One region of the Priestia sp. YIM B13491 genome, then DNA from elsewhere that is predicted to be linked to it. Evidence: a T-box and tRNA genes for the amino acid it is inferred to sense, from the RefSeq annotation. Region 1 holds a T-box; the other holds one or more tRNA genes.
What was found. A T-box is a leader RNA that pairs with one kind of tRNA and senses whether it is charged. The one in region 1 lies ahead of thrS (threonine--tRNA ligase), so its partner is inferred to be a tRNA-Thr.
Positions count from the first base shown of each region.

Region 1 (4,436 bases):
GCAATTCCGAGCCTCAATTATCTATTCAGAACTCTGATAATATTTTAGAAGCGATATTATGTCTTTTGGACGAAATTATACCTGACCAACAGTTTATTGTTTGTGGCAATTCATATGGAGGATACATTGCCAGAGGTATAGTTCATTCACGTCAGGAAAAAGTTCGTGGATTACTACTAATGGCACCATTGATTATACCTGAACATGATGAAAGAGTGGTGCCCCAACAGACTGTTCTAAAGAAAGACAACGACTTGATATCACGTTTGTCTCCAGAGGAGGCTGATGAATTTTGTTCCATGGGGGTAGTCCAAGGTCAAACTGAATGGGAGAGGTTTCAAAATGAAATTTTACTTCCTTCTAAACAAACAAATCATGAATTTGTAAACAGCATTCGTCAAAATGGATATGGCTTTACCTTTGATATTTCATTTAAACTTGAGCATCCCACACTCATTATAACAGGGCGTCAGGATAATGTAGTGGGCTATCAGGATGCGTGGCAACTAATCGAAGATTACCCAAGGGCCACTTTTGCAGTGCTTGATATGGCTGGTCACAACCTACAAATTGAACAAACTGATGTATTTAATGAATTAGTGCATAACTGGTTAAACAGACTTGAACTGGACAACCTTTGATTGGTATAACTTATCTTTATACTCATACTTAACATAATACCTCTTTCCGGAAGACATCATCAAAGAGACCCCTTGCCGCATAAGGGGTTTGTTGAGTTCTCTTTTTATGGTTTATGCAGCTTTTTATACATCCTTGATTTATCAATGTTTGGCCTCGGGCTGAGTGACAAATAGATGAATAAAAAGTGCACCTTTTATTCATATGCGACATATGTAAAATATAGTATATATGGTAAAGATATGATATTATTAGTTATGGTGCTATGCTATGATTCTTCACTAAGTTTGAATCATGAAGAAGCAACCTCGTCCGCCATGTCGGGGTTGCTTTTTATTTTGCTATTTTTCTAACTCAACGAAATAGGATTACGTAAATTACTTTATGTTTGTGTAGGTCTCATTTTTTATGCATATGCCAGCTCCTCTAAATTAGTTTTTAGGGAGAAATTTACGTGCATATCTGAAACATAAATTAATTCTAATTAATTACATATTTAGAATTAAGTATTGACATTTACAAATAATATAAATTATAATTCTATTTATTGGAAATGAACATGTTGAGCGTTGAAAAGGACACGAATTATTTTTATATTTCTTTACAGAGAATAGGGCCTTTGGCTGTGAGCCCTTAAGAAAGAGAAATAATTTACCACCTTGGAGCTATTGTGGGGAAATATGTAGATAGAGTAACCGCAATCGGGAAATCCGTTATCTTTTTGAGAATATAACACTTGTAGTGTTTTATAAAATTAGGGTGGTACCACGACCGCACTCGTCCCTGTTAGAGGGATGAGTGCGGTTTTTTATGTTCAAAAATAAATAGGTAAGCAACGAAAAGGACATGAATTATTTTTACACTTCTTTACAGAGAATAGGGTCTTTGGCTGTGAGCCCTTAAGAAAGAAAGATAATTTACCACCTTGGAGCTTTATTAGTGAACTAGTAGTAATTAATAACGTTTGCGACGTTACAGCACCAGAGCCATTGATATATTTATATTGATGGGAATTTGGGTGGTACCACGTGTGAAAACATACTCGTCCCTTACTTAGGGACGAGTATGTTTTTTTTTTGACTTTATTTAAATAGGAGAGGTTATCATGAGTAAAGATTTGGTTCAAATTCGTTTTTTAGATGGAAATGAGAAAGAATTTTCAAAAGGTATTACATTACATGCTATTGCAGAATCCATTAGTTCTAGCCTAAAGAAGAAAGCTATTGCGGGTAAAGTAAATGGAGAATTGTATGATTTGCATCGAGCCATTAATCAAAATGCAGAAATCGAAATTTTAACAGTAGATTCTGACGAAGGTCTAGAAATTATGAGGCATACAACAGCTCACATACTTGCTCAGGCAGTAAAAAGAGTACATAAGAATGTGAAGTTAGGGGTAGGACCAGTTATTGAAGATGGATTTTATTACGATATGGATCTTTCTACAACGATTGCTTCTAATGAGTTACTACAACTCGAACATGAAATGAAGAAAATTATTAATGAAAATCATCCTATTGAACGTACTGAAGTGACACGTAGTGAAGCTGAAAGAATATTTAGCGAGATAAACGACGAGTTGAAACTGGAGTTATTACGTGATATTCCTATGAATGAAACAGTTACGATTTATAAACAAGGGGAATTTTTCGATTTATGTCGAGGCCCACATCTTCCTTCTACTGGAATGGTTAAGGCGTTTAAATTAACAAAAGTATCAGGAGCATACTGGAGAGGTAACAGCGACAACCAAATGTTACAACGTGTATATGGCGTAGCTTTTCGTTCTCAAAAACAGTTAAATGAGTATCTGATGTTTCTAGAAGAAGCAGCGAAAAGAGACCATAGAAAATTGGGAAATGAACTAGAATTATTTATGTTTTCTGATGAAGCACCTGGAATGCCTTTTTATCTAGCTAAAGGACAAATGGTTAAAAATCAGCTGGAGCAATTCCTACGATCCGTTCAAGAAAAGCATAATTACGAAGAAGTACGTACTCCTTTTATGATGAATCAACAATTATGGGAAAAGTCTGGTCACTGGGATCATTATAAGGATAATATGTATTTTTCAGAAGTGGATAACGCTAAATTTGCATTAAAGCCCATGAACTGTCCTGGTCATATGCTTATCTTTAAAAATAAGCTCCATTCCTATAGAGATTTACCCATTCGAATGGGAGAATTCGGTCAAGTTCACCGTCACGAATTCAGTGGGGCTCTAAATGGATTATTAAGAGTACGTACGTTTTGTCAGGACGATGCTCATATCTTTGTTACTCCTGAACAAATTGAAAGTGAAATTAAATCGGTCATTGAATTAGTCGATTATATCTACAAAACATTTGGTTTTGAATATGATATTGAACTTTCAACTCGACCAGAAGACTCAATGGGAGAAGATAGCTTATGGGAACTTGCTGAAAGCTCTTTAGAAAACGTATTAAAAAAATTGAACTTTGATTATAAACTGAATGAAGGCGACGGAGCATTTTATGGTCCTAAAATCGATTTTCATATTAAAGATGCCTTAAAAAGAAGTCATCAATGTGCAACAATTCAATTAGACTTCCAGCTTCCAGAAAAATTTGATTTGAATTTTATTAACGAAAAGAACGAAAAACAGCGTCCAGTTGTCATTCACCGTGCAATTTTTGGATCTCTTGACCGTTTCTTTGGGATTTTAATTGAACACTTTGGAGGTGTCTTCCCAACATGGTTGGCACCTGTACAGGTAAAGGTTATTCCCGTATCGCTGAAAGCTCACCAGCAATATGCACAACAAATTAAAGAAACGTTAGGACAGAAGGGAATTCGAGTAGAATTAGATAATCGAGAACAAAAGCTCGGATATAAGATTCGAGAAGCTCAAGTGGCTAAGGTTCCTTATATTTTGGTATTAGGAGATAAGGAAATGGAAAGTAACTCCGTAAATGTACGAAAACACGGAGAGGAAAAGTCTGAAACGTTCAATTTAGATAAATTTATTGAAAAACTTCAGGATGAAATTGTTGAAAAGAAACTGAGATAATGAACAAAAAGAAGGTTCCTTAACATTCGACAAGGAACCTTCTTTTTGTTCTAATAATCATGTTTATGGTAACAGGATCTTGAAGGATCGATGATAGTAAAAATCAAAAAAATTAAAGCGCTGAGATTCGCATTAATTGTTCTTGTTCTATGTAAAATTAAAGTTAATCTCCTTTGAGAACGTTTCTCCACTTATTAAATAGAATAAGAAATTTTACAGTCCTTAAAAGTATAGTTTTTTAGACACCATTGTATTTCCCAAGTATCTAACATAACGAATAAATTACGTGTAGTTGGCCCTTGGTAGCATACATATATCTTATAGTCTTTTTATTCTTCAGGGCCTATCAGTTGTTCACCTTGATAAAGTTCATATACGTACGGATTGTCAGGCTGGTCAATGGACTCAATCTGTTGAACCTGAATATAGGGGACATTTTCTTCGTTATACGTAGTTTTTTGTATAATTCCTTTTATATGAACCCAAGTATCTTTTTTTAATGTTGAGGCATTTTCTAGTGTAGATAATAAGCCGTATACAGATGCATCTGCTGCACAACAAGATATTCCAAAACGAGCAACAACAAATTGATTATCTTTAAATCCTTTTTCATGGTATACAAAGCCACTGACTTCGATTTTTTTTCCAACAAACTGATCTGTATTGTTTTCAATAATGTTCATGACTGGAATATAATCCGTATCATTTATAGAAATTTTCGGTTTTTTGAGTAGCTTCTTTTCAAGTAATTCATAAAAACCTTTAG
Region 1 covers NZ_JBHZOR010000010.1:40,106-44,541, reverse strand. Annotated here, with positions in the region: gene ACFX4E_RS24380 (alpha/beta fold hydrolase) at 1-641, shown strand, start outside; T-box leader at 1,200-1,427, shown strand; T-box leader at 1,466-1,692, shown strand; gene thrS (threonine--tRNA ligase) at 1,745-3,670, shown strand; gene ACFX4E_RS24370 (TIGR03943 family putative permease subunit) at 4,000-4,436, opposite strand, start outside.

Region 2 (4,436 bases), on a different contig from region 1:
CTTTTAGCGTATCTTCACGAAGCACAGGCGCTCCTTGATACGGAGGGAAGAACTGCTGATCGTCTTTTAAGACTTTTAAACCAAACTGTTTGATTTCAGGGTCCGTTGCGTAAGCATCAAGCATGTTAATATCGCCTTTTTCTACAGCGCGATAGCGAAGCTTCGGCTCCATCGTTTTAATATTCGGGAAGGTAAGGCCATATTCTTTTTGAATGCCTACATAGCCGTCTTCACGATCTTTAAACTCAAGCGTAAATCCTGCTTTTACTTTATCTGTTGCATTTGCCAAATCTGAAACAGTCGTTAGATTGTTTTCTTTGGCAAATTCTTTTGTCACGGTCAATGTGTACGTATTATTAAACTTCATTGGATCTAAATAGACAAGGCCGAATTTCTTTTGAAATCCTTCTTTTGCCTGCTTGTACACCTCTGTTTCATCTTTGCTGTCCGGCTGTTCCTTTAGATGCGTCACAATGGCTGTACCCGTATATTCAGGGTACAAATCAATTTCCTTGTTACGCAGAGCCTCAAATACAAATACCGTTTTCCCAAGCGACGAACGAAGATTTACTTTCATATCGGTTTGATCTTCAATTAATTCTTTGTACATATTAATTAAAATATCTTGTTCTGCACCAATTTTCCCTCCGATAACAAGGTCTGGTTTTGTTGCGCTCATCGCTGCAAACGGAGAAACAAGAATGAGTATTAATACGAGGATCATAATAAACGAGCGTTTTTTGGACCCTTTTTTAGCTGAGTGTTCAATCGTTCGCAGAATTCCATCAAAAATAAGCGCTAATAATGCTGCTGGAATGGCTCCTAATAAAATCAAACTATTATCGCTTCGGTCAATACCAAGCAAAATTAAGCTTCCGAGTCCGCCCGCTCCGATAAGAGCCACGATTGTTGCTGTACCAATAATGAGTACCATCGCTGTGCGAATTCCGGCCATAATGACAGGAAGCGCTAGAGGAAGTTCTACTTTAATTAATCGTCTCCATGAGTTCATCCCCATGGCTTTGGATGCTTCAATTAAAGATGGGTCCACTTCTTTAATTCCGGTATATGTATTTCGTACAATAGGAAGAAGCGAATATAAAAACAGTGCAATAACCGCGGGAAAGGTTCCAATTCCGACAAGAGGAATCAGTAATCCTAATAAAGCGAGTGAAGGAATGGTTTGCAGTACGGCTGTTACACCAATGATCGGTTCAGCAATGCGGTCATGCCTCGTTAAGTACAGTCCGAGCGGCACTGAAATTAATACGGCGATAACAAGGGCCAGTACTGAAATTTGAATGTGTTCAAGAAGAGCTTGAAACAGTGCATCTCCTCGTTGATCTAATAATGTGCTTAGTGCATTCATTACAGCGTTCCTCCTTCTTTCGTTTTATCAGAAAGAAACGCTAATAGAGTTTTGCGCGTTACAACGCCAATGCGTTTGCTCCCTTTTTTCACGGCTATTGCTTCATGGTCGTAAAGGGCGTCCATTGCCTGCTGAACAGTGGCGGTTGAAGCTAGCTCTTCAGTAGGTTCTACGTCTGGCTGTTCACTTTCTTTGACAAACATATCCAATGTCTCAAATAAAGCATTTCCTTGATTTCCAATAAATGTTTTTACAAATTCATTTTTAGGCTTTTGAATGAATTCCTCTGGGGTTCCAACTTGAACAATTTCCCCGTCTTTCATTAGGCAGATACGATCTCCAAGCGTCATCGCTTCGCTCATATCGTGCGTAACAAATACAAATGTTTTTTTGATTTTTTCTTTTAAGCTAATAACATCTTGCTGAAGCTGTTCGCGGCTTAACGGATCGAGGGCACTAAAGGGTTCGTCCATTAAAATAACGGGGGGATCAGCTGCGAGGGCACGTGCTACACCTACACGTTGCTGCTGGCCACCTGAGAGCTCAGACGGCTTTCGGTTTCGATACTGCTTTGGGTCTAGTCCTACCAAGGTAAGCAGTTCATCAATGCGCGTTTTGATTTTGTTTTTCTTCCAATGCTTCATCTCGGGTACAATGGCTATATTTTCAGCGATGGTCATATGAGGAAAAAGAGCAATCTGCTGCAGAACATAACCAATGTTCCAGCGCAGCTCATGTATGTTGTGGTCCGATACGAGCTTATCTTTTATGTATAGTTCTCCTTGGGTAATATCATGAAGACGGTTAATCATTTTTAAGGTGGTTGTTTTCCCACACCCACTCGGACCAATTAAAACGAAAAACTCTCCTTCCTTAATTTCTAGATTAATATTTTTCACGGCGGTCGTACCGTCTGGATATTGCTTTGACACATTCTTAAACGTAATCAAATTATCGTTCACACTCCCTGTTGAAATTTAACCCCTAGTTTCGTGTACCCAACACTTAGAGGCAATAAACATTCTTTTAAGAATATTTCTAAATATGATTCATAAGACATAGTGGAAAAGATACACATATTTTCTCACAGCCTCCTAGTAAGGCTATCAAACTGTTAAAGTTTTCACAAGGCAGGAAAGAATAATTTGGAGAATAATTTTAAAGCCGACACAAATAAAAAAACCTTCTTTCAACAAGAAAGAAGGTTTTTTAGTATGCTAGCGACAGGGATCGAACCTGCGACCTCTTGCTTACCATGCAAGTGCTCTACCTACTGAGCTACACCAGCGTCTTGGAAAATTATATCACGTTTAAATTCATTTAGGAAGCGCTTTTTTAAATTTTTTATTGATATATTCTCTAATTTGCGTCTTCTGAAATTCTCACTTTCTACAAAGTTCCATATTTTATGTTAGAACTCCTTACATAAATTGTGTGAATTTTCTTTTTTTATATTACCCTTAGTAAAAGAGCTTACAAAAGAAGGGAAGAAAATAGATGGAACAACAACCAACCATGACAAAATCAAAAACGGCAACTCCCTACCCAAGAGACTGCACGTTCAGCCTGGAAGATTGGACGACGCTCGCTAAGTATTGGTACCCCGTCGCACGCTGCAGTGATGTAACAGAGAAACCAACGTCCGTAAAACTGCTAGATGTAAATCTAGTTCTATACCGTACCACACACAAAGTAGTAGCGGCTCGTGATTTATGCGTTCACCGAGGCACCCCGCTTAGCATGGGCTGGGTGGAAGATGATGAAATTGTCTGTCCTTACCACGGCTTCCGCTATGCAACGGACGGCGCATGCACGTCGATTCCAGCTCACCCTGATGCCAACATTTCTCCCCGCCTGTGTATGGCCGTCTATCCAGTTATTGAACGATTTGGATTAGTGTGGACTTCCCTGACAGGAGAACAAGATAACCTGCCTTACTTCGATGCGTGGGAGGATCCTGATTTTCAGCAGATTGTTTGTCCGAGCTTTGATATCATGGGTTCGGCCGGTCGTCAAATGGAAGGCTTTTTAGACGTAGCTCATTTTGCCTGGGTTCACACGGACACATTTGGTGATCGAAACAACGCCTTTGTGCCTAAATATAAAGTAAGCGATACAGATTATGGGCTTCATGTAGAATATACAAGCACCGTGAGCAATTATTCCAAAGAACAGCAGCATTTAAATCCACCTGATTTTAAATGGCTTCGCGTCTTTGATGTTTATCCGCCGTTTACAGCTACGCTAAAAGTATACTTCCCAGAAGGCGCAGAGCTGTGGATTATGAATGCAGTCTCTCCTATTTCAGCCCGCGAAACACGTTTATTCGCACCAATCGCTCGAAACTTTGACAAAGATTCTCCCGTTGAAGGTGTGTATGACTTTAACCTTCGGGTCTTTGACGAAGACCGTGAAATGGTTGAAAACCAAAAACCTGAAGACTTGCCTTTAGACCTGCAGATGGAAGCGCATATTATGGCTGATCAAACGTCCATCGGCTACCGGAAATTATTAAAGAAAATGGGCTTAAGCTTTAGATATACAAGCTAAAGAAATCCCCGCTGTCTCAGCGGGGATTTCTTTTTCATTTAGCAAACTGCTCGCGTCCTGCTTTTTCCTTTACCACTTCATCTTCACTTGCCGGCATTGCGCGTTTCATAAACAATGAAAGAATTAAGGCAACCACCACTAGTACTACTGAGACGGCAAACGCATCGTTAATCCCTTGTACCATTGCCTGCATCCCAATCTGTTCTTTCATTTGAGCTGCCCCGGCTGCGGTTGTATTCGCTGCTCCCGCTCCGCTCATTGCATCTTGAGCGAGCTCTTTTGCATGCGTAGCTGTACGGTTTGACATCACCGTTACTAAAAGAGCCGAACCAATAGCTCCCGATACTTGTTGAAGCGTGTTATTCATCGCAGTACCATGAGGATTAAAGCGCTGCGGCAGCTGATTTAATCCGTTTGTCATAACCGGCATCATCACCATAGACATTCCGAACATGCGAAGCGTGTAAAGCGTAATGAGCGTTGTATACGTCGTATCAAGCTCTAAGTTACTGAAGAA
Region 2 covers NZ_JBHZOR010000001.1:958,329-962,764, reverse strand. Annotated here, with positions in the region: gene ACFX4E_RS04905 (ABC transporter permease/substrate-binding protein) at 1-1,369, opposite strand, end outside; gene ACFX4E_RS04900 (ABC transporter ATP-binding protein) at 1,369-2,319, opposite strand; tRNA gene ACFX4E_RS04895 (tRNA-Thr) at 2,585-2,657, opposite strand; gene ACFX4E_RS04890 (aromatic ring-hydroxylating oxygenase subunit alpha) at 2,867-3,919, shown strand; gene ACFX4E_RS04885 (DHA2 family efflux MFS transporter permease subunit) at 3,954-4,436, opposite strand, start outside.
Region 2: it encodes a tRNA-Thr, which carries the amino acid that the T-box ahead of thrS (threonine--tRNA ligase) is inferred to sense. The anticodon was not compared.